Regions from separate parts of the Hymenobacter aerilatus genome, predicted to be linked through region 2. Evidence: riboswitches for the same ligand, from Rfam matches in the RefSeq annotation. Region 2 holds a riboswitch; the other holds the start of a gene.
What was found. Region 2 has a riboswitch for thiamine pyrophosphate ahead of MUN82_RS21345 (TonB-dependent receptor). Riboswitches for the same ligand answer to the same signal wherever they lie in the genome.

Region 1 (14,741 bases), 570 kb from region 2:
CAAAGTAAGCGCGAAGTGGAATGTGGGGGTAGGCGCATTGATAGCCCGCATTCCCGACTTCGATTATGATAACGGCAGTGGTTTTGGGGCAGGTATTGCGTATGGCCTGGCCACCTACGGTACTGCCGACGACAACCTGACCATGGGCCTCGGCTACGGTTTTTCGGGTCAGGGAGGCTTTGGCCGGACGCCTGTAGTGTTGCTGGGTGGAGCAAAACGGATTACCAACCGCGTGTCATTGGTGTCGGAGAACTACCTGTTTGTGCAGGGAACAGGTGGGGTAGGCGGCCTCTACGGCATCCGCCTGGGCTGGCCCCGTACTACCCTCAATGTAGGCTCATTTTACGTGGCTCCTTTCGAAGGAGGCGGTGCCTTTGGCTATGTGTATCCGGTATATTTAGACGTGGCGTTACGTTTCGGCCAGCCAAAAAAGTAAGAATCAGTACCGTGCGACAGTCTCAAATTATCCAAGCTAAAGTATATGCTGCTGCGTAGGTATTTACTAATCTGCTTTTTATGTTCCTTGACTGCTACTTGTTTGGCTGGCGTAACGGCAACGTCTCCCGATTCTATTCCGGCTCCAGCACAACTCATTAGGCAGCTTGCGGCCGACGTATGCCAGCGTTTGGCTACCGATAAGCAACAGGCAGCCTTTGCTACCATGAGCCCCCCGCAAGCCCAGGATATTTTTGAAAGAGTGCTATCAGCCACCATTAAGGAGAAAGACAGCAGCATTCGGCAAATAGCGCAGCGCAGTGATGTGCCCAATGCCTACGAGCGTCTGTTGAGAAACCTGGCAACGCTGGTTTCGGTCCAGCTAATCAAAACATGCCCGGACGCTAGTACACTTTACGGCCGGTTTGCAGGGGCTCGTAGTGACGCGCCTACCCCCGCCGAACAGGCCCTAGTACAATCCTGGGGCGATGAGCTGTGTCAGCGGCTGGCTGATTTGCAAAAAGCCGGGCGCTTGCAGGGAAAAACCTCTGCAGAATGCATCGAGCTTTTTCATCAGGAGTACAACGCTTCTCTGGCCAAGCGTGGTCCGCAGATTATGCAACTCTACGGCGCGGATGGCAATAGCCAGCTGGTTGTGGATCTACTGAGTAATCGGATTACGCAATATATGCAGCAACACTGCCTGCAAACGCTGCTCCTGCTACGAGGAACGGATGCGAAATAAACAAGAAGGCCACCAGTAGCATCTACTGGTGGCCTTCTTGTTTGCAGAGCGCGTTATATCTACGCAGCTGCCTCGGCTTTTTCCTTCACGGCCAGCTGTCCGCAGGCGGCGTCTATGTCTTTGCCGCGGCTCCGGCGCACGTTGGTTTGCACGCCACGGTCGGCGAGGTACTTGTGGAAAGCTACCAGCTTGTCGTCGGCCGTGTTGATGTAGTCGGCGTTTTCGATGGGGTTGTACTCAATCAGGTTTACCTTGCAGGGCAGCCACTTCGAAATCTGGAACAGCTCCTCGGCATCTTGCAGCGTGTCGTTGAAGCTCTCGAACACGATGTACTCGTAGGTAACTTTGCGGCCGGTTTTCTGGTGGTAGTACTGCAACGCATCCTTCAGGGCCGCCAGCGAGTTGGCCTCGTTGATGGGCATGATTTCGTTGCGCTTGGCATCGTTGGGCGCGTGCAGCGACAGAGCCAGGTTGGCCTTCACGTCGTCGTCGGCCAGCTTCTTGATCATCTTGGCAATGCCCGCTGTGCTGATGGTGATGCGGCGCGGCGCCATGTTCAGGCCATCGGGGGCGGTGATGCGGCGCACGCTTTCCACCACGTTGGCGTAGTTCAGCAGCGGCTCGCCCATGCCCATATATACAATGTTGGTAAGCGGCGTGCCGTACTGCGCCTCGCACTGCTCCCGGATGCGCACTACCTGGTCGTAGATTTCGGCGGCGTCGAGGTTGCGTTTGCGGTCCATGTAGCCCGTAGCGCAAAACTTGCACGTGAGTGAGCAGCCTACCTGCGATGAGATGCAGGCTGTCATGCGTGTGTCGTGGGGGATGAGCACGCCCTCTACCACGTTGCCATCGTAGAGCCGGAAGGCCGACTTGATGGTGCCGTCGTTGCTGAGCTGCTTGTTCTGCACCTGCACCCCATTGATGACGAAGTGCCGGGCCAGCAACTCGCGGGTAGCCAGGGAGATATTGTTCATCTCCTCGAAGGAGCCGGCCGTGTTTTTCCACAGCCACTCCGTCACCTGCTTGGCGCGAAAAGGCTTTTCGCCGTGCTCGACCATAAAGGTTTTCAGCTCGTCGGGGGAGAGTTTGCGAATATCGCGCTTGGAAATTACGGGCAGCTCTATCATAACCGCAAAGATACAACATGAGCGGCGGTTGGGTTCCCAGAAATCTTTGGGGTGCGCTATGTTTTTAGTGATGTATGGGGTAGAGGCCCAACAGCTTGTGACTTGTCTTGGCACAACTTAGACCAAGCAGCAGCAGCAAGGACGAGGCGCAAAATAGCGCATCGCTACCCCGCGTTTACGTCTTACTGGCAGCAGGTGGCCCGAATTTTATAACCAGCTGCCTTGGCGTATTCCTCCAAATAACGCCTACCTTACCGGCCTAAACTTTAGGGGTGTTCTGCTACGTGCGGGACTGAGAAATACCCTTGGAACCTGATCCAGGTAATGCTGGCGAAGGGAAAAGTGCAAGATGCGGACGCCTCCCTGGGTCCGCACGGGCGTGCGCCACCTAGAGTTTATTGTTTCTGACAGCCAACCAACTACCCGTTGCTTGTATGCTTCTCTATGTCAACAATAAACCACACGAAGCCCGCCTCCCTACCCCCACGCTGGCCGATACCCTCCTTGAGCTGCAGCTCGCCGAGCAGCGCGGCATTGCCGTGGCCGTGAACGACGCCGTGGTGCCCCGCACCGAATGGCCCAGCCACCAACTGCACGCCCAGGACCGCATTACGGTCATCCGCGCCACGCAGGGCGGGTAGGTTTTTCTCAGCCGTTAGCTAATGGCTGTTAGCTGTTAGCCTTTCGGCTGCTGGAAACGAGCAAGTGTTGCTGCTCAACCACGCTTTTATCTCAATTATAAGGCTAACAGCTAGCAGCTATTAGCGAATGGCTTAACGCATGAAAAAACAAGACCAGGCACCCCAGCAGACGCTGGTGGAGCGCCAGCCGCTTACCGGCTCGCGCAAACTCTACGTTCCCGGCCAGCTCTACCCTGGTATTCGGGTGGCGATGCGCGAAATCATGCTGAGCGATACCAAGCGCCAGTTCGATTTCACGAATCCCACGGAGCAAAACCCGCCCGTGACGGTGTACGACACCAGCGGCCCCTACACCGACCCCAACGTGGAAATCGACCTGAAAAAAGGGCTGCCGCGCCTGCGCGAAGAGTGGATTTTGGGTAGGGAAGACGTGAAAACGCTACCCGGCACCTCGTCGGAATACGGGCAGCAGCGCGCCGCCGACCCCACGCTGGATCACCTGCGCTTTGAGCACATCCGGCCGCCGTTGCGCGCCAAGGCTGGCCGCAACGTGTCGCAGATGCACTACGCGCGGCAAGGCATCATCACGCCCGAGATGGAGTACATCGCCATTCGGGAAAACCAGCGCATCGACCAACTAGCCGCCGATGATGCACTACGGGTGCAGCACCCCGGCCATAGCTTCGGGGCCAATACGCCGCAGGGCCACATCACGCCGGAGTTTGTGCGCCAGGAGGTAGCGGCGGGTAGGGCCGTGATTCCCTGTAACATCAACCACCCCGAGAGTGAACCGATGATTATCGGGCGCAACTTTCTGGTGAAAATCAACACCAACATCGGCAACTCGGCTGTGACTTCGAGCATTGAGGAAGAGGTAGATAAGGCCGTATGGAGCTGCCGCTGGGGCGGCGATACGCTGATGGACCTGAGCACGGGCAAGAACATCCACGAAACCCGCGAGTGGATTATTCGCAACTGCCCAGTGCCAGTGGGCACGGTGCCGATTTACCAGGCCCTGGAAAAGGTGAACGGCAAGGCCGAAGACCTGACCTGGGAGCTGTTCCGCGATACGCTCATCGAGCAGGCCGAGCAGGGCGTGGATTACTTCACCATTCACGCTGGCGTGCGCCTACCCTACATTCCCATGACAGCCAAGCGCGTAACGGGTATTGTGTCGCGCGGCGGCTCTATTATGGCGAAGTGGTGCTTGGCCCACCATAAAGAAAGCTTCCTGTACACGCATTTTGAGGAAATCTGCGAAATCATGAAGGCCTACGATGTGGCCTTCTCGCTGGGTGACGGTCTGCGCCCCGGCTCCATTGCCGATGCCAACGACGCGGCGCAGTTTGCGGAGCTGGAAACCCTGGGCGAGCTGACTAAGATTGCCTGGAAGCATGATGTGCAGGTGATGATAGAAGGCCCCGGCCACGTGCCCATGCACCTGATCAAGGAGAACATGGACAAGCAGCTGAAGGAGTGCCACGAGGCGCCTTTCTACACCCTTGGCCCGCTGACTACCGACATTGCCCCCGGCTACGACCACATTACCTCGGCCATTGGGGCGGCCATGATTGGTTGGTTCGGTACGGCCATGCTGTGCTACGTGACGCCCAAGGAACATCTGGGCCTACCCAACAAGCAGGACGTGAAGGACGGCGTGATTGCCTACAAAATAGCCGCCCACGCCGCCGACCTCGCCAAGGGTCACCCGGGAGCCCAATATCGCGACAACGCCCTGAGCAAGGCGCGCTTCGAGTTCCGCTGGGAAGACCAGTTCAACCTGAGCCTCGACCCCGATACCGCCCGCGAGTACCACGACGAAACCCTACCCGCCGACGGCGCCAAGGTGGCGCACTTCTGCTCGATGTGCGGCCCACATTTCTGCTCGATGAAAATCACCCAGGAAGTCCGCGACTTCGCCGCCAAGCAAGATATGACCGCCGCTGAGGCCCTGACGAAAGGCATGGTGGAAAAGTCGCGGGAGTTCGTGGAAAAGGGGAGTGAGATTTACTTGTAACCAAAAAACATCTGTCATCCTGAGCTCGCGAAGGATCTTATAACAGTGGAACGACTAAACAGACCGTCATGCTGAGCTTGTCGAAGCATCTCGCGTGTTGATGAAAGCTAGTATCCAACAGCAGCACGCGAGATGCTTCGACAAGCTCAGCATGACGGTCTAATGAATAACTCAATGCCTCAACTACCTCGTCCCTACGTTCTTAGTCTCGCCGGTTTCGACCCGAGCGGCGGGGCTGGCTTGCTGGCCGACTGCAAGACCTTTGAGCAGCGCGGCGTGTATGGCTTCGGCGTGTGCACGGCCCTCACGGTGCAGAGCGACGTACAATTCAAGCGTGTGCGTTGGGTGCCATTGATAGATCTGCAGGAGCAAAGCAAGCTACTGTTCGAGCGGTTTCAAATCAATTGGGCCAAAATCGGGCTGGTGGAAAGCCTCACCGAGCTGCCACAGCTGCTGCAGTGGCTGCGGGCGCAGAATCCGCACATCGGCGTTGTGTGGGACCCAGTGCTGAAGGCCAGCGCCGGCTACAATTTTCACACCGGGCCCGCGCCGGAACTGGTGGCGCAGCTGTGTACCGGCTTGGCCCTGCTCACGCCCAACCAGCCCGAAATGCTGCGCCTGTGGCCGGCTGCTTCGGCCGAAGCAGCGGCAGCGGCAGTTAGTACCTGGTGTCCGGTGCTGCTGAAAGGCGGCCACGCCGAGGGCGAGGAGGCCGTGGACGTGCTGTACCAACAGGGGCAGGTAGTGGCCGAGTTTTCGGGGCCGCGCCTACCCCATGGCGAGAAGCACGGCAGCGGCTGCGTGTTGTCGGCGGCTATTGTGGCGGGGCTGGCACGGGGCGAGTCGTTGGTGGAGGCCTGTGGATCGGGCAAGGCGTACACGGCGCGTGTGCTGGCCAGCAACGAGACGTTGCTGGGGTATCATTTTCAGAATCAAGACTATGCAAATCAGTAACCTTCACTATATCACGACTTCCCCTGAGCAGGCCGAGCGGGCCTGCGCTGGGGGGGTGCGCTGGGTGCAGTTGCGCGTGAAGAACACGCCCTACCCCGAATGGAAGCAGCTGGCGCTGGCTACACAGGCCGTTTGTCGTCACTACGGTGCCACGTTCATCCTCAACGACAACCCGCAACTGGCGCTGGAAATTGGCGCCGACGGTGTGCACCTAGGCAAGCAGGATATGCCGGCCGCCGAGGCGCGTACGCTACTCGGTCCGGATTTCATCATCGGTGGCACGGCTAACACGTTTGCCGATATTGAAGGCCTAGTGGCGGTCGGGGTTGATTACATTGGTTTGGGGCCGTTCCGTTTCACGACTACCAAGGAAAAGCTGAGCCCGATTCTAGGACTAGAAGGCTACAAGACGCTGCTGACTCAGCACCGTGCCGCGGGATTTACTACCCCTATCATCGGCATTGGCGGCATCACATTGGCCGATGTAGGGCCGCTGCTGGCCACTGGCCTGCACGGTGTGGCGGTGTCGGGCGCTATTACGGCTGCGGCCGACCCTGCGGCCGCGGCGGCCCAATTCCTCGAATCGTTGACTACTCTTGTTTCTGCCCTATGAAAACGCAACCCCTCATCATAGCCGGGCGCACGTTTACCTCGCGCCTGTTCACCGGCACGGGCAAGTTCAGTTCGGCGGCCTTGATGGAAGAAGCTCTGCTCGCCTCCGGCTCGGAGCTGGTGACGGTGGCCCTGAAGCGCGTGGACGTGTCGGACACAAACGACGATATTCTGCGCCACCTCGGGCATCCGCAGTTTCATCTGCTGCCCAATACCTCGGGCGTGCGCACGGCCAAAGAAGCTGTGTTTGCTGCCCAACTCGCCCGTGAGGCGCTGGAAACCAACTGGCTCAAACTTGAAATTCACCCCGACCCCAAGTACCTGCTGCCCGACCCGGTGGAGACGCTGAAAGCCGCCGAGGAGCTGGTGAAGCTGGGATTTGTGGTGCTACCCTACATCCACGCCGACCCGGTGCTGTGCAAACGACTGGAAGAGGTAGGCGTGGCCGCCGTGATGCCGCTCGGTTCGCCCATCGGTTCCAACAAGGGCCTACTCACGCGCGACTTCCTGGAAATCATCATCGGCCAGAGCAAGGTGCCGGTGGTGGTGGATGCCGGTATTGGGGCGCCGTCGCACGCCGCGGCGGCAATGGAAATGGGGGCTGATGCGGTGCTGGTGAATACGGCCATTGCCGTGGCCGGCCAGCCGGTGCACATGGCGCAAGCCTTCCAAATGGCTGTAGAAGCCGGGCGCATGGCCTACGAGGCGCGGCTGGCCGTGCCGGTGGCGCATGCCGAGGCAAGTTCACCGCTCACGGCGTTTTTGGACTAGAATTACCTCAATAAAGACCGTCATGCTTCGACAAGCGGACGCCAGATGGAGCATGACGGTCAACAGTAAACGTATACCATGAGCTTCCGCCCGATTTTCGAGGCCCACAACTGGGACGATGTCAAAGCCAGCATCTACGCCAAAACGGCTGCCGATGTGGAGCGTGCCCTGGCTGCGCCGCGCCGCACGCTGGAGGATTTTAAAGCCCTGATTTCGCCGGCGGCTGTGCCCTACCTGGAGCAGATGGCCCGGCTTAGTCAGCAGCTCACACGCAAGCGGTTTGGCAACACGGTGCAGCTCTACGTGCCGCTGTATTTGAGCAACGAGTGCCAGAACATCTGCACCTACTGCGGCTTCAGTCTCGATAACAAGATTCGGCGGCGCACGCTCAGCAGCGTGGAAATATTGCAGGAAGCGCAGGTGCTGAAGGCGTGGGGCTACGAGCACGTGCTGCTGGTGACTGGCGAAGCCAACCAAACCGTGGGCGTCGACTACCTCGAAAAGGCCTTGCACACACTGCGCCCGCACTTCGCGCACCTGTCCATGGAAGTGCAGCCGTTGGATGAGGAAGAGTACGAACGGTTGATTCCGGCAGGACTAAATACAGTGCTGGTATACCAGGAAACCTACCATCAGCAAGACTATAAAAAGCACCATCCCAAGGGCAAAAAGTCGAATTTCCACTACCGCCTCGACACGCCCGACCGCTTGGGTAGGGCCGGCATCCACAAGATGGGTTTGGGTGTGCTGTTTGGCTTGGAAGACTGGCGCACCGACAGCTTCTACACGGCCCTGCACCTCGACTACCTCGAACGCACCTATTGGCAAACCAAGTACAGCCTCTCCTTCCCACGCCTGCGCCCCGCCGAGGGGCTGCTACAACCCAAAGTAGAGATGAGCGACCGGGAACTGGTACAGCTCATCTGCGCCTACCGCCTGCTGAACGAGGAGGTGGAGCTGTCCATCTCGACCCGCGAAACGCCTACCTTCCGCGACAACATCATCCGCCTGGGCATCACCAGCATCAGCGCCGGCTCCAAAACCAACCCCGGCGGCTACGCAGTAGCGCCAGAGTCGTTGGAGCAGTTTGAAATCAGCGATGAGCGCACGCCTAAAGAAATTGCGGGTATGATTCGGCGGCAAGGCTACGAGCCGGTGTGGAAAGACTGGGACACGGCGTTGGCGCCGGCGCCCATATAACCGGCGTCTACCTCAGGCTGACAGAAAAACAAACCCTACCCCCGCGCGTTTACTACCCATGCTCACCTCCGCCGAAACCCGCCGCTACGACCGTCACCTGCGCCTACCCGAAATTGGCTCTGAGGGCCAGGAGAAGCTGAAGGCTGCCCGTGTGTTGGTAGTAGGCTGCGGCGGCCTGGGCTGCCCGGTGCTGCAATACCTGGCCGCGGCCGGGGTAGGCACCCTCGGCCTGCTCGACCACGATACGGTAGACGAAACCAACCTGCAACGCCAGGTGCTCTACGCCACCGCCGACGTAGGCCGCCCCAAAGCCGAAGCCGCCGCCGAGAAGCTACGAGCGCAAAATCCGCTCGTTACGGTGCAGCCGCTTCGGGTGCGTTTGTCGGCGGCGAATGCGCTGGAAATCATGACCGATTATGACGTGGTGGTAGACTGCACCGACAACTTTGCCACGCGTTATTTGGTGAGCGATGCGTGCGTGCTGTTGGGCAAGCCGCTGGTGTTTGGGGCCATTTTCAAGTTTGAAGGACAGGTGTCGGTGTTCAACTACCAGGGCGGGCCTACCTACCGCTGCCTGTTTGCGCAGCCACCCGGCCCCGGCGAGGCGCCGAGCTGCAACGAAATCGGGGTGTTGGGCGTGCTGCCGGGCATCATCGGCACGCTACAAGCCTCGGAGGCACTCAAGGTGGTGCTGGGGGTAGGGGAGGTGCTCAGCGGGCGGCTGTTGGTGTTTGACGCGCTGTATATGCAGTTCCGTACCCTGCGCTTTCAGGCCGTGCCGGGTAATCAGCAACTCACCGGCTTGATTGACTACGACCAGTTCTGCGGCGACGCCCCCACTGATGCCGTTCCTGAAATCAGCGCCGACGAGCTACGCCAGAAGCTGCAAGCCCAGGAGCCACTCCAGCTCCTAGACGTGCGCGAGCCGCACGAATACGCCGCCCGTCACATTGGCGGCCGCCTGATTCCGCTGGGCCAGCTCGCCGACGCCCTCTCTACCCTCGACCCCGCAGTACCTATAGTGGTGCACTGCGCCAGTGGCAAGCGCAGCCGCCAGGCCGCCGAGCTGCTGCTCTCGCACGGCTTCCAGCAAGTAACCTCGCTGCGCAACGGGCTGCAGGATTGGTAGGGACACCAGTAAACTTTGTTGCCTTCTACTTTAGCAAATTAGAGTAGGACATTAAATGGCGCGGGGCTGTGCCCCGTGCCGACTAGTCGCAGGCCTCTGGCTTGCACCGCTAGAACAATACTCCTGGTGGCGCGGACGACAGCAGGCCAGAGGCCTGCGCATAATCGGCACGGGGCACAGCCCCGCGCCAGTACCATGTTACAGCAACTGCCGCAACGCTGCCACCGGATCAGCTGCCTGCCACACGCTGCCGAGCACGGCGGCTCCGGCAAAACCTGCCGCCCGCACCTGCGCTATCGTATCCGCTGTGATGCCGCCCAGCGCTACCACCTGCGGCGCGTAGTGCCTGCGTTGCTGTAGCCGCTGTAGCTCCTGCTGTACCTCCGCCAGCGCAAACGCCTGCCCGTAGTCCTGCTTGCTGATGCTATCGAAAATCGGACTCAAAAACACGTATTCATACCGGCGGCGGTGCCGGCGAAGCTCAGTCAGGCTGTGAAAAGAGGTAGAAAGGCTGTGGACCGGTTGCCGTAGGTGTGCCTGCGCAGCCCAGGTAGTTCGGGCCGCGGCCGGTAGGTGCAGCCCGCCTATCGAGTAATGCTGCGCTAGTTCATAGTGCCCGTGTAGCACGATGCGCCTATGGTATTGCTGCGGCATCGCTTGCAGATAGGCTTCTACTTCCGCTGCGGAGGCGCCGGGTTTGCGCAGGTGAAAGGTCTGTAAACCAGCTTCAAACAAGCACTGCAGTATAGGTGCCTCCGCGGCTGTGGTGGTAGGCGGCGAAATCAGGATGAGGCGGAACGGGCTACTACCTTCGGCCTTATGCATGGGGGTGTGGCGCCAGCTTTCTGAGGACAGCTTCGGGTAGGGGACGCAGCTTGCGGGTGGTATAGTCAAAGCTGAGCATACCGGTTTTGGCGCGGGCTATTTCCTTGCCGTGCTGGTTTTTTACCAAATACACCACATCGAAGCCGTACTTATGCACATCAGAGGCAGCGAGTTGCAGTTGTAGCGTGTCGCCGTAGAAGCCTTCGCCCTTGTATTCCACTGCCACGTCGGCCATGATGAAGCCTTGCTGCGTGGCGGGGTCGTATTCCGGCTGACCCAAAAACTGCAAGAACTGCACCCGCGCTTCGTGCAACAGGCTGAGTAGGGCATCGTTGCCGAGGTGGGCGCCGTAGTTCAAATCGGTGATGCGGATGGGTAGCTCCACGGTGAGCAGGTAAGCGTCGGGCAACTCTACTTTGACACGGGGCATAGGCGTTGGGTTTTGGTTGGCGGTTTTTGGTTATTTGTTCCGTTGGACCTTTCTAAGTGAGATTCCCTCCCTTGCGTGATACGCAACATGGTCAGAATAATGTCCGACCAAAAACCAGCAGCAAATAACCAAACTTCAGATGCAAGTAGAAGTTCGCCCCACCGCCGACGGTTCCAGCACGCTCTACGTGCCGGCGCTAGACGAGCACTACCACTCCACCCACGGCGCCGTGCAAGAAGCTCAGCACGTGTACCTGCAAGCGGCTCTGGAACCTATTCTGGCTGCTGCCACCGATACCACGCGAATACTGGAAATCGGCTTCGGTACCGGTCTCAACGCCATCCTGACGCTGCAACGTAGCCTTACGGCCTCCGTGGCTCTGGCCTACGATACCATCGAGAAGTACCCTCTACCCCCCGCCGTGGTGGCCGACTTGCACCCCGAACGTTACTTGCTGAATCCGGAACTCCTGGAGTATTTCAACCAACTACACGCGGCGGCCTGGGATGAGGCCGTGCCCCTGCTGCCGCGGTTTCTGCTGCGCAAAATCACCGGTGAGCTGCAACACACTGCCCTACCCGCCAACCACTACCATGTCATCTACTTCGACGCCTTCGCCCCCGAGAAGCAGCCTGATATGTGGACCGACGCGGTATTTGCTCAGCTCTACGAAGCCGCCGCGCCGGGCGCCCTGCTCACCAGCTACTGCGCCAAGGGTAGCTTCCGCCGCAGCCTGAAAGCGGCCGGGTGGCTAGTAGAGAAGCTACCGGGGCCAGTAGGTAAGCGCGAGATGACGCGGGCGCGGAAGGATTTTACTGTACCTGTTAGCTAGACTATTTTCGACTCCATATAATATACCATATATGTCAGAAGGACAATACGTAACCTATCGTAGATTTAATAGCCTCAATGAAGCGCTGGTGCTCTGTGAATTCTTTGACAAAGAAAATGTCAAGTACAAATTAGAAGATTATTCGCTCGCATTTGATCCAACGTTTGCTAATAACGAGCAGAACAAAGAATTCAGGATTAAACTAAAGAAACAAGATTTTGAGGCCGCTAATGTGCTTCAAGAAAATATGTATTCGAGTGTAGTAGATAGTGTAGATGAAAGTCACTACCTATTTACTTTTACCAATCAGGAGCTCTATGAAGTTATTACTAAATCGGATGAATGGAGCAAACTGGATTATCTACTAGCACAAAAAATACTTAGCAATAGAGGAGAGTTGGTGAATGATGCGCTTATTCAGTCATTAAAAGAAATTAGGATGAACGAGCTGGCAAAACCAGAAGAAAGCTCGATGTCGTGGATCTTCATAGGATATATATTCGCCTTGGCGGGAGGATTTATAGGCTTGTTCATAGGATGGCATTTATTTCATCATAAAAAAACGTTGCCCAACGGAGAAAGGATATATGGTTACGTGCCTTCTAATCGAAAGCAGGGTATAATAATTATAGTAATTTCAATTTTGAGTTTTATAGGGTGGACGGTATTGAAATTTAGGAACAGTGATAATTTCTAAGTACAACGTCCTTTTATCCATTCTGCCCATATTGCAGAAGCTATGAGTCGTAAGATTATTGAAGTCGAAGGCCCGAAATGGGTGGAGCAGGGTATTATTACTGCCGAGCAGGAACAGCGGCTACTGGCGTTGTATCCTGTTGATGATAAAGCTATTGGCCTATTGCCACTACTAGGAAGCCTGCTAGTGCTGCTGAGCGCCCTGAGTCTGATTGCCGCCAACTGGCAGGACCTGCCGCTGCTGGTGCGCTTCGGGATTCTGCTGGGCTCGGTGGCGGGGAGCTACGCGGCGGGCGAGTATTTTCGGCGGCGCGGCAACACGCAGCTGGGCATGGGCCTGGTAGGACTGGGGCTGATTTTGTTCGGCACTAGCATCATCCTCACCAGTCAGATGTTCCAGCTCATCGGCTACGACGTGACAGGCCTAGTAGCCTGGGGCGTGGCGGGGGTAGGGCTTACTTACCTCTACCGCTCGCGCCTGCTGTTTGTGATGACGGTAGCCATCGGCGGCATTGTGCAGGGCTACAACACCGAGGCGCTAGGTGCCTTCAGCTACGCAACGGCCGTGTTTACGGCCCTCACCCTCGGTTACTATTGGTGGCGCTACCCCGATGCGCTACTAGGTGCTGTGCTAGCTACCGGCCTGCTGTGGCAAGCGGGCTTGCTCATCGGCGTGCTGCACATCAAAATCACCTGGTTTTTTGTGGCGGCTATGCTCATCTACGCCTTCGGCGACTGGCAAGCCGACCGCCCGGCCGGTCGGGCGTTGCAGGGGCCACCGCTAGTGGCGGCATTCCTGTTTATGCTGGGCTTAGCTATTTTCGGAGAGGCCGGAAGCTACACCGACCGCTTGCAACCTCCGCTGCTAGCCTACCTGGTGGCACTAGGGGCGGTGCTAGTCCTCTCCCTGGCAGGCAAAAAGGCGCGGGGCCGCCTCAGCAGCGCCACTGATTGGCTACTACTGCTCCCCGGCTTCTACCTGCCGGCCGGGCTGCCACTGGCCGTGGCGGCCTTGGTCGTGCTCTATGCCTATACCGGCACGTTGCTGTGGCGCGCCCACCAGGAGCAAAACCCCGACCGCGTGACGCTGGGTACCGTATTGTTTATTCTGACCACCGCCGTGGCCTACTTCCGGCTCACGTGGGGCTTCATGAACAAATCGTTGTTTTTCCTGCTCGGAGGCATTTTGCTACTTGGCCTAAGCTGGTATTTGCGCCGGCGGGCCGTGCAAACTGCTGCGCCAGACGCTTCCACCCCTAACCCGTAATCGCATGGCTGTTCTTCCTACCCCTGCCAATCGTCGGGTGTGGCTGGTGCTGCTAGTAGGTGCGCAGCTGCTGTTTATTGCGGCCGTGGCAGCGGCCGGGTATGCCACCACCGCCTACGGCCGCACAGTGCAGCTGCGCACGGCTCCCGTCAACCCCCGCGACCTGCTGGAGCGCGACCACCTACGCCTGACCTACGGCATCACCTATTTGCCTCTCTCGCTGTGGCAAGAGGCTAAGGAGCCGCGCCGCCGTCAGCCCGTGTATGTGGCTCTGCGTGCCCAGGGCAACGCATACGCCGCCGTGCGCGTGTACGAGCAAGAGCCCCGTGCCCTACCCTCCGATCAGGTAATTCTGCGCGGTTGGGTGGTGGGCAGCAGTCGGCGCACCCTTCGCCTACGCTATGGTCTGGAACGGTACTATGCGCCGGAAAGTCAGGTAAAAGCGCTGAACAAGAAAGGCCCGCACGCGCTGCTGGTACACGTGAGCATTGCCCCTTGGGGCCAAGCGCGCATTACGGAGGCTGAGGTGTTACCGTAGAGTACGCAATGCGCCTATGACCTACAGGTCGTTTTGTGCCAGTAAAGCATAGTCTTCGGGTATCATATCAGCTAAGACGTAACGTCTTTGCTGCGTTTTATGCATCTCATCTAAAATGGCAACTAAATCTCGATACGTAGCAGTAGACGTGTTTTTTATAAAAATCAGTGCGTGTGCATTATGATCAAGTAATACTTGGTGTAGTTCGGAAGAATGCAGGGCAGCACTGTAAATAGTGGTAACATTTGTTGTATCAGGTAAGCCGTAATAGTAATATACGCTACCGGATTTACTTAAAATTAGTGTAATAAGGTCAGGATGCCAAAAGTCGTTTTGCTCCTCGCCGTCATGGCGTTTGGCAGGCATATTAAGTTGTCTGATACTTGGTTTAGTTATATGTTGGTTAAGTAGGAAAAAGGCTAATAATAAAAAAGCAAGCCCGACCATAGCGGTCATGTCCAATCGAATTTTCCGATGGTTTGTAGATAAACGTCGCCTTTTCATATATACTAACTCAAG
Region 2 (14,741 bases):
TGGACCTACCCTGGGAACCCGACCCCCTGCGCGAACACCCAGACCCCGCGCAACGTCAGTATTTTCATGCGTGGTACCAGCGCGAGCTGCGCGCCCTACCCGGCCGATTTGCGGAAGTAAGCGGGCCGCCAGCTGAGCGGCTGGCTTGCGCCGTAGCGGCGGTGGATGCGCTGCTGCAGAGCGCTAGCTCAACCCAGTAAGAAAGTCCTCACTGCGAAATACTGCGTAAACACCGCGAGACACTACGAGAAAAACCATGCAACATACCCTTACCAACGCCCATTGCCGCGTCACCATCAATACCAAAGGAGCTGAACTGGCCAGCTTCGTCCGCATCGACAATTCACCGGAGCTGGAATATATGTGGCAGGCCGAGCCGGCCGTGTGGGGCCGCCATGCGCCGGTGCTGTTTCCGATAGTGGGCAAGCTGCCGCAGGACACCTATCTGCATCAGGGCAAAGAATACAAGCTGCCCCAACACGGCTTCGCCCGCGACCGGGAGTTTACACTCATCGAGCAGACGGAAACGGAGTTGGTGTTTGAGCTGCGTGCCGACGAACAGAGCAAGCAGGTGTACCCTTTCGATTTTGTGCTGCGGATTTCCTACTATCTGCACGAGTTAACCCTAGAAATACGCTGGCAGGTATTGAACCCCACTGCCGATCAGGAGTTGCTGTTCAGCATTGGAGCACACCCGGCGTTCCGGTGCCCGCTGCTGCCCGACGAAACGTTTGAGGATTATGCCTTCCACTTCGATCACCCCGTAACGTTTGAGCGGTATCTGCTGCAAAGTGGCCTGCTCTCCGGCGAAACGGAGCCCGTAATGAACAACCAATCGAAGCTGCCGCTCACCTACGACCTGTTTAAGGACGACGCGCTGGTCTTGAAGCACTTCGATTTCTCGGCTATTGCGGTTCGTAGCAACCGCTCCGACCGCGCCGTACGCCTGCGCTTCGACGGTTTTCCTTACCTCGGCCTCTGGACCAAGGGCCCCGGCGCCGAGTTTGTGTGCGTGGAGCCCTGGCAAGGCATTGCCAGCTCGGTAGGCGCGCCCGTAGAACTGGCCGAGAAAGAAGGCATCCTGACGCTAGCACCCGGCCAGGAATTCAACGCGGCCTATTCTATCGCGGTAGAGTAGAATATTCATTTTTTATCTTCTCTTCTCTGTCATCATGAGCGCAGCGAAGGACCTTATGCCCGCAGAACGAGTCGTTATTACGTCGGTCGTTCTGTGGGCATAAGGTCCTTCGCTGCGCTCATGATGACAGTAGAAAAATGACTACTCTCTCCTCCATGCACATCCTACCCATCACCCCCGAACAAACCTACCCGCTGCGCCATCAGGTGCTGTGGCCTGATAAACCGTTGGTGTATGTGCAGTTGGCGGAGGACGCTGAGGGGTACCATTTCGGGGCGTTTGTGAACGAGGAGCTGGTATCGGTGATTTCGTTGTTTGTGAATACGCAGGGCGAGGCGCGGTTCCGCAAGTTTGCTACCCATCCCGACTGGCAAGGCCGGGGCATGGGCACGGCCCTGCTGACGCGGGTAGTAGACGAGGCTACACGCTTGGGCGCCCACACGCTCTGGTGCGACTCGCGCCAATCGGCCGCCGATTTTTATCGGCGCTTCGACATGCAGCCTACGGGCGAGGTTTTCTACAAAGGTCCCATTCCGTACGTGCGGATGCAGCGCCGCCTGCCGTAGTCCTTTCCAAACGGCTTATATGCAAAGAACCCCTTCGGAGGGTAGGCTCTCTCTTTCAGCCACGAATTGAGAGAAAGCCAGCCCAATAGAAGGGGTTCTTGTTTTTCGGAGGAAAGACCAGCCGCTACACCAACGGCGCGGTCGGGCGCGTGGGTACGCCCCGGTTATAATCGGGCTCCCAGTCGTTGATGGGGCGAGTGATGCCAGGTGGCAGGTCCAGGTCGGGTAGGCCGTCGTCGAGGGGCTCGCCACCTTCGTCGTCATTATCGGGGTAGGGGGGGCGCTGGAAACGCCGCTTGGGCATCACCAGAAAATACGCCAGTACGGCAAAGACCAGAAGAGTATAGATCAGGCTGATCATGGCGAAAGCAGGTGGGTAAATCGACGGAGAAAGGACGACGAAAGACTACTGTCAGTCAAGTAACTAACGGCAGTTAGGACAGAGTTGTTTTCGGAGAAAGCTACTTTTTCGACCCCTCTGCCCACGCCTAACCAAGATACACAGTTCTGCGAGGAAAGAAAAATCGGTGGGCGCTTCTGTTTGTAACTGGCCGGGGTAGCGCCTACTTTTGCTGCATAGTTTAGGGGTGCCAACCCGCCACATGGCGGCCAATGGCTGAGATCATACCCATTGAACCTGATCCGGGTAATGCTGGCGAAGGGAACAGACGATCCGCGAACGTGAAAACCCGAGTGGTGCCGACCCCTGGCACCGGGGCCGTTCCACTTTTCTGCTTTTGCATTCTTGAAAAATGTATTGGTTTTGGGCACTGCGCTACTGGCGCTGCCTGCGGTAGCCTGGGCGCAAGGTCCCGTGTCTGGCGTCATTACAGATGCCCGCACTGGCACCCCGCTACCCGGCGCCACCGTACTACTCGACGGCACGCCCAGCGCTGCCACCGACGCGGCTGGCACCTTCTCTATTGCGACCGTGCCTGTTGGCTCGCACACACTGCACATCACTTTTGTGGGCTACGACCCCATTACGCGCACAGTACAAGGTCAGCCTACCGAACAACGCCTCACAGTGACACTGCAGCCGGGTGGCGTGCTCACCGGCGAAGCTCTCGTAACGGCCTCTCGTGCCAACGAGCGCACCGCCACCGCCTACACCAACTTAGGCAAGGAGGACCTAGCTAAGCGCAACTTCGGCCAAGACCTGCCCTACCTGCTCGACCAAACGCCCTCCGTAATAGTGAATTCCGATGCTGGGGCGGGCGTAGGCTATACCGATATTCGTATTCGGGGCACAAGCAACACGGGCATCAACATGACCATAAACGGGGTGCCGTTGAACGATGCGGAGTCGCACGGCTCATTTCTGGTGAATTTGCCGGACTTGGCCTCGTCGGTTAGCTCCTTGCAGGTACAGCGGGGGGTAGGCACCAGCCAAAACGGCGGCGCAGCCTTCGGGGCCAGCATCAACATCTCTACCCTGGATGTGCGCCGCGAGGCCTACGCCGAGAGCCAGAATACCTACGGCTCCTTCAACACCTGGAAAAACAACGTGCAGTTTGGCACTGGGCTGCTTAATAATCACTTCACGGTAGACGGGCGCCTGTCGCGTATTGCTACGGATGGGTATATGAACCGGGCCTCGTCGGATTTGAAGTCATACTACTTTGCGGCGGGCTACCAGGGCAAGAACACACTGTTGAAGTTCATCACCTTCTCGGGCCGGGAGAAAACATACCAGGCCTGGAACGGCGTGCCCGAACCAGCTATTACCAGCAACGAAGCGCTGCTGGAGAACTACATTGCCAATGGTGAGCTGAGCGAGGCCGATGCCGAGCGCGTGCGCCGCGAGGGTAGGCGCTATAGCTACTACACCTACGACAACCAAACCGACAACTACCAGCAAAACCACTACCAGCTACACCTGTCGCAAGGACTGGGGCAGGACTGGAATGTGGGCGCCGCCTTGCACCTCACCCGTGGCTTTGGGTATTATGAGAACTATCGTACCCGCCGCCGCTTCACCGACTATGGCCTGCAAAACGTCATTATCGGCGGCGACACCATCACGCGCACCAATCTGGTAGACCGCAAGTGGCTGGATAACTACTTCTACGGCGGCACTTTCGCCCTTAACTATCAGCCCCGCGACGGTAAGTTTCAAGCCACGTTGGGAGGAGCCTGGAATCAGTTTGATAATGACCACTACGGCGAAATTATTTGGGCGCAATACGCTTCTACCAGCAACATTCGCCAGCACTACTACTTCAACGAGGCTCGCAAAACTGACTACAACGCCTACGCCCGCGCTACTTGGCAGGTGCTACCCAAGCTGGGCGTGTACGGCGACGTGCAGGTGCGCCATATCACGTACACTATTGATGGCATAGAGGACGAGCAAAACGACGTGCGTACCCGTGCCCGCTACACGTTCTTCAACCCCAAAGCCGGCGCTACCTTCGCCTTAGCCGAGGGCCAGCAGCTCTATGCCAGCTTTGCCGTGGGCCAGCGCGAGCCCGTGCGCGCTGATTTCACCGACCGTCCCGCCGGCGACGTGGGTGCCAAAGCCGAGCGCCTCAACGACTGGGAAGGCGGCTACCGCCTCACCCTACCCGACGCTACCTTGCTAGGGCCACACACCGCCTTGCGCCTGGAAGTGAATGGGTTTTATATGCAGTACCGCAACCAACTGGTGGCCACTGGCCAACTGAACGATGTGGGTACGGCCCTGCGTACCAACGTGGCCCGCAGCTACCGGCGCGGTGTGGAGCTAACGGGCTTTGCCTCAGCCAATGACCAAATTAGTCTCAGCAGTACGCTCACCGTCAGCCAAAACCGCATTCTGGGCTATCAGGGCGTGAGCTACGACGAAAACTACGAGCCCGTGACAGAAGCGCCGCGTACCAGCACTATTTCCTACTCCCCTAATGTGGTATCGGCGCACACGCTAGAGGGGCAGCCGCTGCCGGGGCTGCGCTTGGCGCTGCTCTATAAAACCGTGAGCCGTCAGTACCTCGACAATACCACTAGTGAGGACCGGCGCATCAGGCCCTACCAGGTGCTCGATTTCCGGGCGCGCTACACCATTCGTCCGAAGTTTGTGAAGGAAATCGAGCTGGCGTTGCTGGTGAACAACGTCCTGAACCGTCGCTACGTGGCCAATGGCTATACGTACAGCTACCTCGGTGCCAGCGGCGGCCTCGATACGTTCAACTGGTACTTCCCACAGGCCACGCGCAATTTCCTGGCGTCGGTAGGCGTGAAATTCTAGCCCACGGATTCGCTCGGATCTATCGAATGCCACGGATTCTGTGAGCGAGAGCTAGTAGGCCGTTGTCAGCAATAAAAACGGTGTCATCCTGAGCATTCCGCGCATCAAGCGGCGACGAAGGACCTTCTCACGCGAGAACCAACGAGCTTAACAACGACTCGTTCCCACGTGAGAAGGTCCTTCGTCGCCGCTTGATGCGCGGAATGCTCAGGATGACAAATTGTTTAATAGCTCCTACCTACAAAATCCGAAAAATCCGAGCGAATCCGTGGTTTAGATGATTAACCGCACCCCACCCAGCTCAGAAATCTGATAAGGAAACTGGTCGCCGGGCGAACCGATGAACATGAAGTTTTTGGGGATATTCCATTCTCGTGAGAGCTGGTCGATGAGGGCCGGTCCGAACTGTCCTTTCAGCGGCACAAAATCAACAACGATTTCCTCGTAAGCGCGGTCTAATACTTTGATATCACGAAGCAAGGCCTCAGAAAATGACTCGCCTTCCCGCAGTAGCGTTACGATTTTTAGGCGATTGGTAAATTCATTTTCCACTACGTAGGCCATCACTTTGTTGAGGTTCGATACATTGTCGCCCTTCGTAAAGAACACAAACTCCTGGCGGTTCAGCTCGTGTAGCTGCCGCTTAATGGTAACCTGCGTAAGGCGCGACACCCGCGGCGAATGTTTGGCGAAAGACTCGGCGGCGGCCAGAACCAGGTTCAGAATGGCCGTGCGGTTCAGCATAGCTGCTACAATCAGCATGGCCGGCACGAAATATTGCAGGAACACTACCAGGTAATCAGGGCGGATACGGATGTTGCCGTACAACGCCGTGACGACGCCTACCAGTGCCAGCGCTACCGTCACAACACCCGCGTACACCGGCCGGGGCAGTTTGGGCCGCTTGCGCTTGAGCAGGAAGTTGCCCAACGCAAAAAAGGCCATGACCGACAGGAATGAAATGGTATACACACCCGCCAGTGGCCCCAACTCCCCGTTGGTAATCAGCAGAACCGATATACACAGCAGAAAGAAAGTGATGAGAATAAGGTAGTTGCTCTGGCGCTTGTTTTCTTTCAGGAAAAACTGAGGTAGGATACGGTCCAGGGCCATGCGCTTCATCAGGCCGCTCACGCCCACAAAGCTGGTGAGCACGGCTCCGCTGAGCACCGCCACGGCATCCACGGAAATAAGGGTAGCCAGCCAAGGGCCGCCAGTGGTGGTACCCAGGTAGGAAAGCAGGGTTTCGGTGTGCTCGCCTACCTCGCCCAGCGGTAGCGCGGCCACGGCCAACAGGGCCAGCAACGGATTGAACACCGTGACGACCACCCACATGTTGCGCAGCGTTTTTTGAAATACACCTTCAGCCTGCTCCTCCACGAAGTTGGCCGAGCTTTCAAAACCCGAAATACCCAGCATAGCTGCGCTAAATCCCAGGAAAAGCGCCGACGATAAGCTGCCCTGCATCGGCATGTGCCAGTTCTCAGTCAGTGTGCTCAGCCCATGCGTAAACAAATACCACCCCGTAACGCCTACCAGCAGTGTGAGTGAGAACAGGTGCAGCAGAAAAATGCCCACTGCCACCACCGCTGACTCCGAAATACCCAGGATAGTGAGGGCCAGAAAAAAGCCCAATAGCAGTACCGTGGCCGTAATAATGGGTAGGCCGTGCCAAAGCGTGTGCAAATAGTGCATGGCCTCGGAGGCTGATATCACTGCCGTGGCCATATAGGACAAGATAGTGAGGCAAGCGGCCACCGCCGCATTACGCTTGCTAGTAGTGTTGAGCAGCACATTGTAGGCACCACCATTGAGGGGTAGGGCCCCCACCACTTCGCCGTAAATACGCCGAAAAAGAAACAAAACGCCCCCTACCATCAGCAACGCCACCCACGCGTATTGACCCGCGTACGCAATAGCCAGGGCCGATACGTATAGGCAAGAAGAGGAAATATCGTTGCCACAAATAGCGGTGGCTTCCAGTTCGTTTAGTTTTTTTTCGTGGCTCATTAGGTGTAGCGTAGGAGGGGGTAGAAGGTGTACGGGGGGAGGCTGGTAAAGGGTAGGAAAAGCTCGACGGGCAGCTGCTATCTGCTTGGCATGCGGGAACAATCTGCCCTACTTCATTTGCTTATATTTGACAATCAAACCCCACCCCGCTCTTGTTATGTCGTCTCAAGCTGATATTCTCTCGCCCCAGGCCAAAGCCACCCGCGCCCACGGCTCTACCAACGCCGCCGGCTTCACCGACTACTTCGACCTCGATGGGTTGCTGACGGAGGAGCACAAGCTCATCCGCCAGACTATCCGTGACTTTGTGAAGCGGGAGATTTCGCCCAACATCGAGCGGTGGGCCCAGGAGGCACATTTCCCTTCGGAGATAGTGCGCAAGTTTGGCGAGGTAGGCGCTTTTGGCCCTACTATCCCCACCGAGTACGGGGGCGGTGGCCTCGACTACATCAGCTACGGCCTAATTATGCAGGAAATTGAGCGCGGCGACTCGGGCATGCGCTCCACAGCTTCGGTGCAGGGTTCGTTGGTGATGTTTCCGATCTACCAATACGGCTCGGAGGAGCAGAAGCAGAAGTTCCTACCCAAGCTGGCTTCGGGCGAGTGGCTAGGCTGCTTCGGCCTCACAGAGCCCGACCACGGCTCCAACCCTGGCGGCATGGTTACGAAGCTGGAGGATAAAGGCGACTACTACCTGCTGAATGGCGCCAAACTCTGGATTTCGAACTCGCCCGAGTGCCAGCTGGCCGTGGTGTGGGCCAAAAACGAAGAAGGCCGCATCAAAGGCGTCATCGTAGAGCGCGGCATGGAGGGTTTCACGACCTCCGAAATCCACAATAAATGGAGCCTGCGCGCCTCCTGCACCGGCGAGCTGGTGTTCGACAACGTGCGCATTCCTAAAGAAAACGTGCTGCCGAACGTAGAAGGTCTCAAGGGCCCCCTGTCCTGCCTCGACTCAGCCCGCTTCGGCATTGCCTGGGGTGCCATCGGCGCGGCTATTGATTGCTATGAGTCGGCCCTGAAGTACTCGCTGGAGCGCGAGCAGTTTGGTAAGCCCATCGGTGGCTTCCAGCTGCAGCAGCGCAAGCTGGCCGAAATGCTTACTGAGATTACCAAAGCCCAATTGATGGCCTGGCGCCTGGGCGTGCTCAAAAACGAAGGCAAAGCCACTTCAGCGCAGATTTCGATGGCCAAGCGCAATAGCGTGCACATGGCGCTGGAGGTAGCCCGCGAAGCTCGCCAGATTCACGGCGGCATGGGCATCACGGGCGAGTATCCTATCATGCGCCACATGATGAACCTGGAATCGGTCATCACCTACGAGGGCACGCACGATATTCACCTGCTTATCACGGGGGCAGATATAACCGGGATTCAGGCGTTTAAATGATGTTTGATTAGGTTTAGGCTCTCTTCTCTTTGATACCTTGAATAAGGATGACTACATATTACTAGCTGTATTTCTGGTTGGCCTTACCTTTTTCGTTACGGTCATAGTTTGGGCTACCCGTTCGCCAAGGCCAATCAGTAAGGATGCTAAGAGCAGAGTTGTTAGCAGTATTGAACAGCCAACGGGGCAGAAACCGGCCACCACTCCTGTGGGCTGCGGAGTTTGGTTATTTATATGGGTGTCACTAGCGAGCATAGTGTCAGCGAGTTATTTGGATAGCACATCTGGTGGTGGCTGTGATGGTGGGCTGTGTCTCGTACGCTATATATTTCTGCCACCCATTTGGTTAGGTGTTGGCTTCGGAGTATGGGTACTGAGTGTATTTATTAATTCCTCTTCTCGTTAGCAACTCGTTTTAGTTTCTATCCGTCGCCTATATTAGCCCATTCATTTATATGCCCTGACCACTATGGCCACTGCACCTGCTACCCCCGCTTCACCTCTCGTATTGCTTGAATGCCTGATTGCTGGTACCTCTCATCGCGAGGGCCTCAAAGCCTATGAGCCAAAGTTGAAACTCGGGCAAGCCCTGACGCTGGAACGCGAAGCCGATAGCTCCTACGACGACTGGGCCGTGCGTGTGTATACGGCTGGTCCAGAACCCATGTGGCTGGGCTACCTTCCCGAAGGCCGCAACGAAACCGTAGCCCGCCTCCTGGATGCAGACTTTCCACTGACGGGCCGTCTCACCCACAAAGCCTGGGAAGATGAATGGCTGTACTTAGAAATGGAAGTAATCCTACCCCTGCAAAAGGGGTAGGGCGTTTAGCGCAACTCGTCGAATGCGTACTGCGCGGTGCTCCAGAACTCATCCAAAGCCACTAAGCGCGGTTTGAAGAAGGAAATCAGTCGGGGCCAGTCGTCGCGGTTGAACAGGTTAGCGGGCGCCAACTCCTGGTAAATGCGCGCTATAAACTGGCCGTTGGCGTCCTGCGCTTCGGGCTCCCAGGTCCAGGTTTCGCCGGTGGCCTCCTCCAGCCACCGGCGCACTTCCTTGAATTGCTCGTAGAACAGCTCCCGGATGCCGGCATCCGGATGGGTCAGCTCAATGCCAATGCTGGCCCGCCGGCCATCAGCGTGCATGCGGAAGTACACGTGCTTCAGGCCGGTTTTGTAGTTAATCCAGTTGGTAGGTAGCCCTTCGGCCGAGGGGACCGGGGCCATGTATTGCCCAAAGGTGGTCCAGAAAGCCTGCCGAAGCTGCGTAACTTCAGTTTTGCTGTACATGCGGAGTGGAGCGGCGACGGGGTAGGCCGAACAGTTTGGCGTGCGTAGTACGCTTCTGGTAAGAGGCCTGCCGCGGCCGTTGAGTGGTGGTCATAATACGCTGGTTGAGCCGCTGAAAAAGCACTGTGTCGCTTTCCAGGTAATACCAGGCGGGCCGGCCATCGTAGTCGCCAATGGTCCCTTTATACAGTTCATCATATAGCAACCAGCCCCGGTGGCCCTGCGTGACGGCGGCAAACTCGGCGGCCGTTTTGTTGATGTAGGTAGGGATATTGTGCGAAGACGGGCGGTAGTCGCGCCCTAGCACGGCGTTGTATTTCAATGGGTAGGCCAGCTTGTAGTAGCGGTACGGTGGGATGTGGTTCCAGTTCAGATACACTACATCGCCGGGCTGGTACCGCTCGTTTACAAACTGAAAAGCTTCCCGAAAATACGATTTCTTGTACCCGCCAAACAAGCCTGGGTCGGCGAGCTGGCGTGCGGAGGCTGCCAACGGTGGCAACAGTAGCAATGCCGGTACTATCCACTTCCAGCCCACATGCAGGCGATGAGCCACGGCCGCACACCCACTAGCAATAAACAGGATGAATACTGGCGCCAGAAACACAATCAGGCGTTCGTACACGGGATACTTGCGTAGGGCAGAGGCCACTACCGTGAGCAGAATAGCAAACAACAATACCAGAAATAGCTGCCGCTGCCGCCGAAATAGAACTACCGCACCTATAGCCAGGCATCCTAGCGGGACCAGGCGCAGCACCAGGCGTGGCAGCTTGCTGCCTACTGTGCGCAGGTCCAACAGCAACCCCAGGGGGTAGTCGAGCGCCATATAAAGCTGGTAAAAGGGCCACCGCACGGCAGCCCGCGAGGCAGCCAGGGGCATAAAGGCATCCAAGGTTTCAAACCAGTATACCAGCCAGCCCGACTCAGTGTACTTGCCCGTGAAAAGCAAGTAGTTGAGCGCAAAGCTGAACAGCCAGGCAGCAAACGGCACCAGCTGCCGCCAAAAGCGCTGCCAGTCGCGCTGCCACAAGTGCCATAAGCTGAGGGCGCCGGCAATGGCCATTAGCACAAAAATGCTGGCGTAGGAAAACCAAACCAATGCAGCTCCTCCTACGGTCCACAGCAGCAATGGCCGCCACTCTACTGCATCCCGGTAACGCAAGTAGAGGTACACGGCCGCTACCGTAGCCAGCAGCTCGGCACTATACTGCTTGATTTCGACGCTGTGGTAGATTAGCGGTGGCGCCAGCGCCAGTATGCCCATGGCTACGGCGGCGCCCAGGGGAGGGAGCACACGACGGCTCACAGGTACAAATAGTGCCAGAGCACCCAATGAGCAAAGCAACGGCACCAGCCGCAACGCCATTTCCTGCTTGCCAAAGAGCAGCACCGAGAGGCGGCAAAGCCATAGAAACAGAATGGGGGCCTTCTGCTCGTATTCCAACGCTGGTTGCGCTAGCTGCTCAAAATTCATCCGGATCAGACTATTAGCCACATACACTTCATCGATCCAAAGCGAGCGGTTGTCGAAGAAATGAAAGAGACGCAATGCTACGCCACAGGCCAGCAGTAACCAGAAGAACACGCGCCAGGCAACTAGTTGGGTAGGGCGCGGGCGGGAAAAGGAAACACTGGTGGTAGAGGAAAACGTAGTAGTTGTAGCCATACAATGCTGCTAAAAGAGGCGGGTAAAAATATTTTTGCTTGAAACGAGTAATATTTTATATTGGTTATATACAAAAAAATGCACGAGTTGAGTATGCATACATCGCGTGTTAGAAAATAGAGGAAGAGCTGTCTCCGGTAGCACGATACAGACCACACATGCAATTTCTTCTTCTGCAGCTCAGCAATGAGGGCTTCGGATTATACAAAAATGATGAAATTGTTACGATTTTTATAAACAACTGTATTATGGCAATATTCGTAAATTATTCGCAATTCATTCAAAGCAGCACAACCATCGCTCAAACTTCTACAAGCTACGTTATCTACAGTGAAGGCCGTTATTTTTGATGTAGATGGGACGCTATACGAGCAGTCCCGTTTGCGCCGCAAGATGCTATACGCGCTGGTGGGGTATTATGCCCTGCGGCCCTGGCGTGCCCAGGAACTGCTGATTTTGAGCCGGTTTCGGTCGGAGCGTGAGAAGCGTTCCGGTGCCGTTGGTCCTGATCTAGAAAATGCACAGTATGCGTGGTGCGCCGAAAAAAGCGGGTATTCTATTCCCAAAATCAAGCGTACGGTAGAGCAGTGGATATTCCGCAACCCTAACCGGTATTTGGCGCAGTGCGTGTATCCAGGCACGCAGACCTTTTTTGACAACCTGCGACAACGTGGAGTTAAAATCGGCATTTACTCCGACTACGCCGCGCACGACAAGCTGGCGGCCATGGGCTTGCAGGCCGACATCGTGGTCAGTTCCACTGATTCCTGTGTTGACCGCATGAAGCCAAACCCAGAGGGCCTGCTCTACATTGCCCAGCAGTTGGGGGTAGCGCCCGAAGAGTGCCTCTTCATCGGCGACCGACAAGAACTAGACGGTGTGTGCGCAGAGCGGGCCAACATGCCCTACCTCATCGTCGATAAGCAGCCGTTCGCTCAATTCAACTTCTATCATAACCTGAAAAATCAGCTGTTTCCTTCAACCAACTAACCGTATGGAAAACACATTTACGCACCCTGGCGCCAGTGGTCAGATGGAAGCCGTGGAATTACAGCCCGCCGGCTTGCGCGACTACATTGCCATTGCGCGCCCCGACAACTGGGCTAAAAACGTCTTTATGATGCCGGGCGTACTCTTTGCCTTGCTCATTTACCAGCCAAGCATTGATTCGCGGTTTGTGCTGGAACTGGTGTTAGGCATCGTGAGCACCTGCCTGATAGCATCGGCCAACTACGTCATCAATGAATACCTGGATGCCGAGTTCGATAAGTTTCACCCGCTCAAGAAAAAACGCACGTCGGTGGTGCGTGTGGTGAATGCAAAGCTGGTGTATCTGGAGTGGGCCGGACTGGCTGCTGTAGGCCTCACACTAGCCCACCAGATTTCTATGCAGTTCTTGCTGGTGGCGGCCTTCTTGCTGTTTATGGGTGTGATGTACAACGTGCGCCCCTTCCGTACCAAAGAGCGGGTGTTCCTGGATGTACTATCTGAGTCCATCAACAACCCCATTCGGTTTGCGTTGGGCTGGTTTATCGTGGCGCCGGCACTCACGTTTGGCACCGTCAACTGGACCGATCTGTTCCAAAGCCTACCCCCTTCCAGCATTCTGATTGCCTATTGGATGGGCGGGGCATTCCTGATGGCCACCAAGCGCTTCGCAGAGTATCGCCTCATTGGCGACCCTGAGTTGGCCGGCCTGTACCGTCGCTCTTTCAAGTTCTACACCGAGCACAGCCTGCTGATTTCGATGTTTTTCTATGCTCTTACTTCGGCTTTCTTTCTGGGTATTTTCCTCATTAAGAATCGGGTAGAGCTGCTGGTTAGCTTCCCGTTCTTTGCCTTGCTATTTGCCTGGTACCTGCGCCTCGGGCTGCTGCAAAACTCGCCGGTACAGGGCTCCGAAAAGCTTTATACCCGCAAGTGGTTTATGCTGTATGTAGCCCTGTTTTGCGTTTTGCTCACAGTGCTCATGTTTGTGGATATTCCGTGGCTGAACCTGTTTTTACAGGAAACATATTCGCTCAATTAATGCTGCTCTGCCGCAAATAGACTATGCGATAAATCGCCTGCCTATTTCAACGCTGTAAAAACACAGCAGGGGGCCGTTCTAGCTGAACGGCCCCCTGCTGTGTTTTTATCCCAATAGCTCGGCCAATGCAGCTACTTCTTGCCTGGCCTGCTGCACAATGGGTTCCTGACCAAATTCCCGGTCAACCCATCCAATGAAGCCCGTAGCCAGCGCTGCCACGGCCTGGCGGCTGCTGCCAGGGGTAGGAGTCACTGGGTGGTCGGCGAGGGGTAGGGCATCCTCCAGGCCCACCGTACCCAGCACATCCGACACAAAAGCCAATGCACACACGTGCAGCACCTGGTAGAGCAGTACTAGCTCCGGCAAACTCAGCGGGAGCCGTTCCCCAGCTTCCACCACACGTAGTCGTGCCGTAATGGCTTCCATAGCTGAGTCAGACAGGGCTGTAAGTGAGGGTAGGGCCTGCAGGAAAGGGTGGGTTGCTGCCGTCGTATGGCGCAGCTCCTGCGTGAGCAGCAGTGCCAGGCGCAGAAGCTGCAAGCGCCCCTCGTCGAAGCCCAGGGTAGCCGCTGGCGGCAACGCCGGTAGTAAGCTGGTTTCGTACTGCGCAAAAACGGCTTGTATCTGTTGCTGCCGGCGGCGCAATGGAGCCAGTGCCGCCGCGCCGCTTGGGCCCGCCAGGAACTGCTCCAGCGCATTTTCCAATTCGGCGCTTAGCTGCAAGCAATACGCAAAAAGACGTTCCAACTCTTCATCCGAAAGCTGCATCTGCTGGCGGAGGTAGGCACGCACGGCCGCGCCCAGCGGGCTGCCCAGGGCAGCCCTACCCAGCAGCACATAGTCGTAGAGGCGAAGAGGGTAGGTAGCAATCAATCCTTCCAGCTCGGGCGTGGAAGCCAGCGCCGCCAACTGGGCTACGGCAGTACCATCAAGGCGCGTGAGTGTGGTTATGGCTTCCTGCGCTGGCGCTGCCGTTGGCAACTGGAAAAAATGCTGTGTAGCCATGCCCAATGCCGACAAGGCGGGCGCCAACTGCGTGTAGGTAGCAGGCGGCAAAGGACGTAGTGAGTGGTCGTGCGAGTGCGTAAAAGAAAGCATTTGCAAAGATGTCGAAGAAAAGTAGATTAATTAGTTTAGTTGTTTTATATGTAATAGTAATCCTGTAGGTATGCTAATTATTTAATTGTTTAAAAAAATTAAAATAAAAATAGACTTGATTATTATTGAAGAGTAATAATCTTAATTATATATCTGATTATAAGTTGATTAATGATTAAATAGCGGTATATGAAAATAATGAATGTGTATGGATTGAGTGAATAAATATTGTGTTTAAATATTATTTATTGTACCTTTGTATTATTGATTTAATAAATTGTTCACTTAATCCATACACATGCACTATCAAATCAATTCTATTAAAAGT

Region 1: linked by a shared signal. The riboswitch ahead of thiS (sulfur carrier protein ThiS) and the one ahead of MUN82_RS21345 (TonB-dependent receptor) in region 2 are both predicted to bind thiamine pyrophosphate.

Annotation. Positions count from the first base shown of each region.
Region 1 covers NZ_CP095053.1:4,522,963-4,537,703, forward strand. The annotation lists gene MUN82_RS18890 (hypothetical protein) at 1-436, shown strand, start outside; gene MUN82_RS18895 (hypothetical protein) at 524-1,180, shown strand; gene rlmN (dual-specificity RNA methyltransferase RlmN) at 1,240-2,310, opposite strand; TPP riboswitch at 2,569-2,666, shown strand; gene thiS (sulfur carrier protein ThiS) at 2,745-2,951, shown strand; gene thiC (phosphomethylpyrimidine synthase ThiC) at 3,091-4,968, shown strand; gene MUN82_RS18915 (hydroxymethylpyrimidine/phosphomethylpyrimidine kinase) at 5,143-5,922, shown strand; gene MUN82_RS18920 (thiamine phosphate synthase) at 5,909-6,535, shown strand; gene MUN82_RS18925 (thiazole synthase) at 6,532-7,305, shown strand; gene thiH (2-iminoacetate synthase ThiH) at 7,384-8,505, shown strand; gene moeB (molybdopterin-synthase adenylyltransferase MoeB) at 8,564-9,634, shown strand; gene MUN82_RS18940 (thiamine phosphate synthase) at 9,833-10,459, opposite strand; gene MUN82_RS18945 (thioesterase family protein) at 10,452-10,889, opposite strand; gene mnmC2 (tRNA (5-methylaminomethyl-2-thiouridine)(34)-methyltransferase MnmC2) at 11,029-11,721, shown strand; gene MUN82_RS18955 (hypothetical protein) at 11,753-12,418, shown strand; gene MUN82_RS18960 (DUF2157 domain-containing protein) at 12,461-13,684, shown strand; gene MUN82_RS18965 (GDYXXLXY domain-containing protein) at 13,689-14,222, shown strand; gene MUN82_RS18970 (biopolymer transporter ExbD) at 14,244-14,741, opposite strand, start outside.
Region 2 covers NZ_CP095053.1:5,090,399-5,105,139, forward strand. The annotation lists gene MUN82_RS21325 (AAA family ATPase) at 1-200, shown strand, start outside; gene MUN82_RS21330 (aldose 1-epimerase family protein) at 257-1,138, shown strand; gene MUN82_RS21335 (GNAT family N-acetyltransferase) at 1,276-1,704, shown strand; gene MUN82_RS21340 (hypothetical protein) at 1,829-2,065, opposite strand; TPP riboswitch at 2,278-2,387, shown strand; gene MUN82_RS21345 (TonB-dependent receptor) at 2,450-4,930, shown strand; gene MUN82_RS21350 (APC family permease) at 5,204-6,940, opposite strand; gene MUN82_RS21355 (acyl-CoA dehydrogenase family protein) at 7,098-8,330, shown strand; gene MUN82_RS21360 (HIRAN domain-containing protein) at 8,800-9,150, shown strand; gene MUN82_RS21365 (DUF4268 domain-containing protein) at 9,156-9,617, opposite strand; gene MUN82_RS21370 (glycosyltransferase family 39 protein) at 9,601-11,286, opposite strand; gene MUN82_RS21375 (HAD family hydrolase) at 11,617-12,276, shown strand; gene MUN82_RS21380 (UbiA family prenyltransferase) at 12,281-13,315, shown strand; gene MUN82_RS21385 (hypothetical protein) at 13,421-14,413, opposite strand; gene MUN82_RS21390 (DUF4332 domain-containing protein) at 14,712-14,741, shown strand, end outside.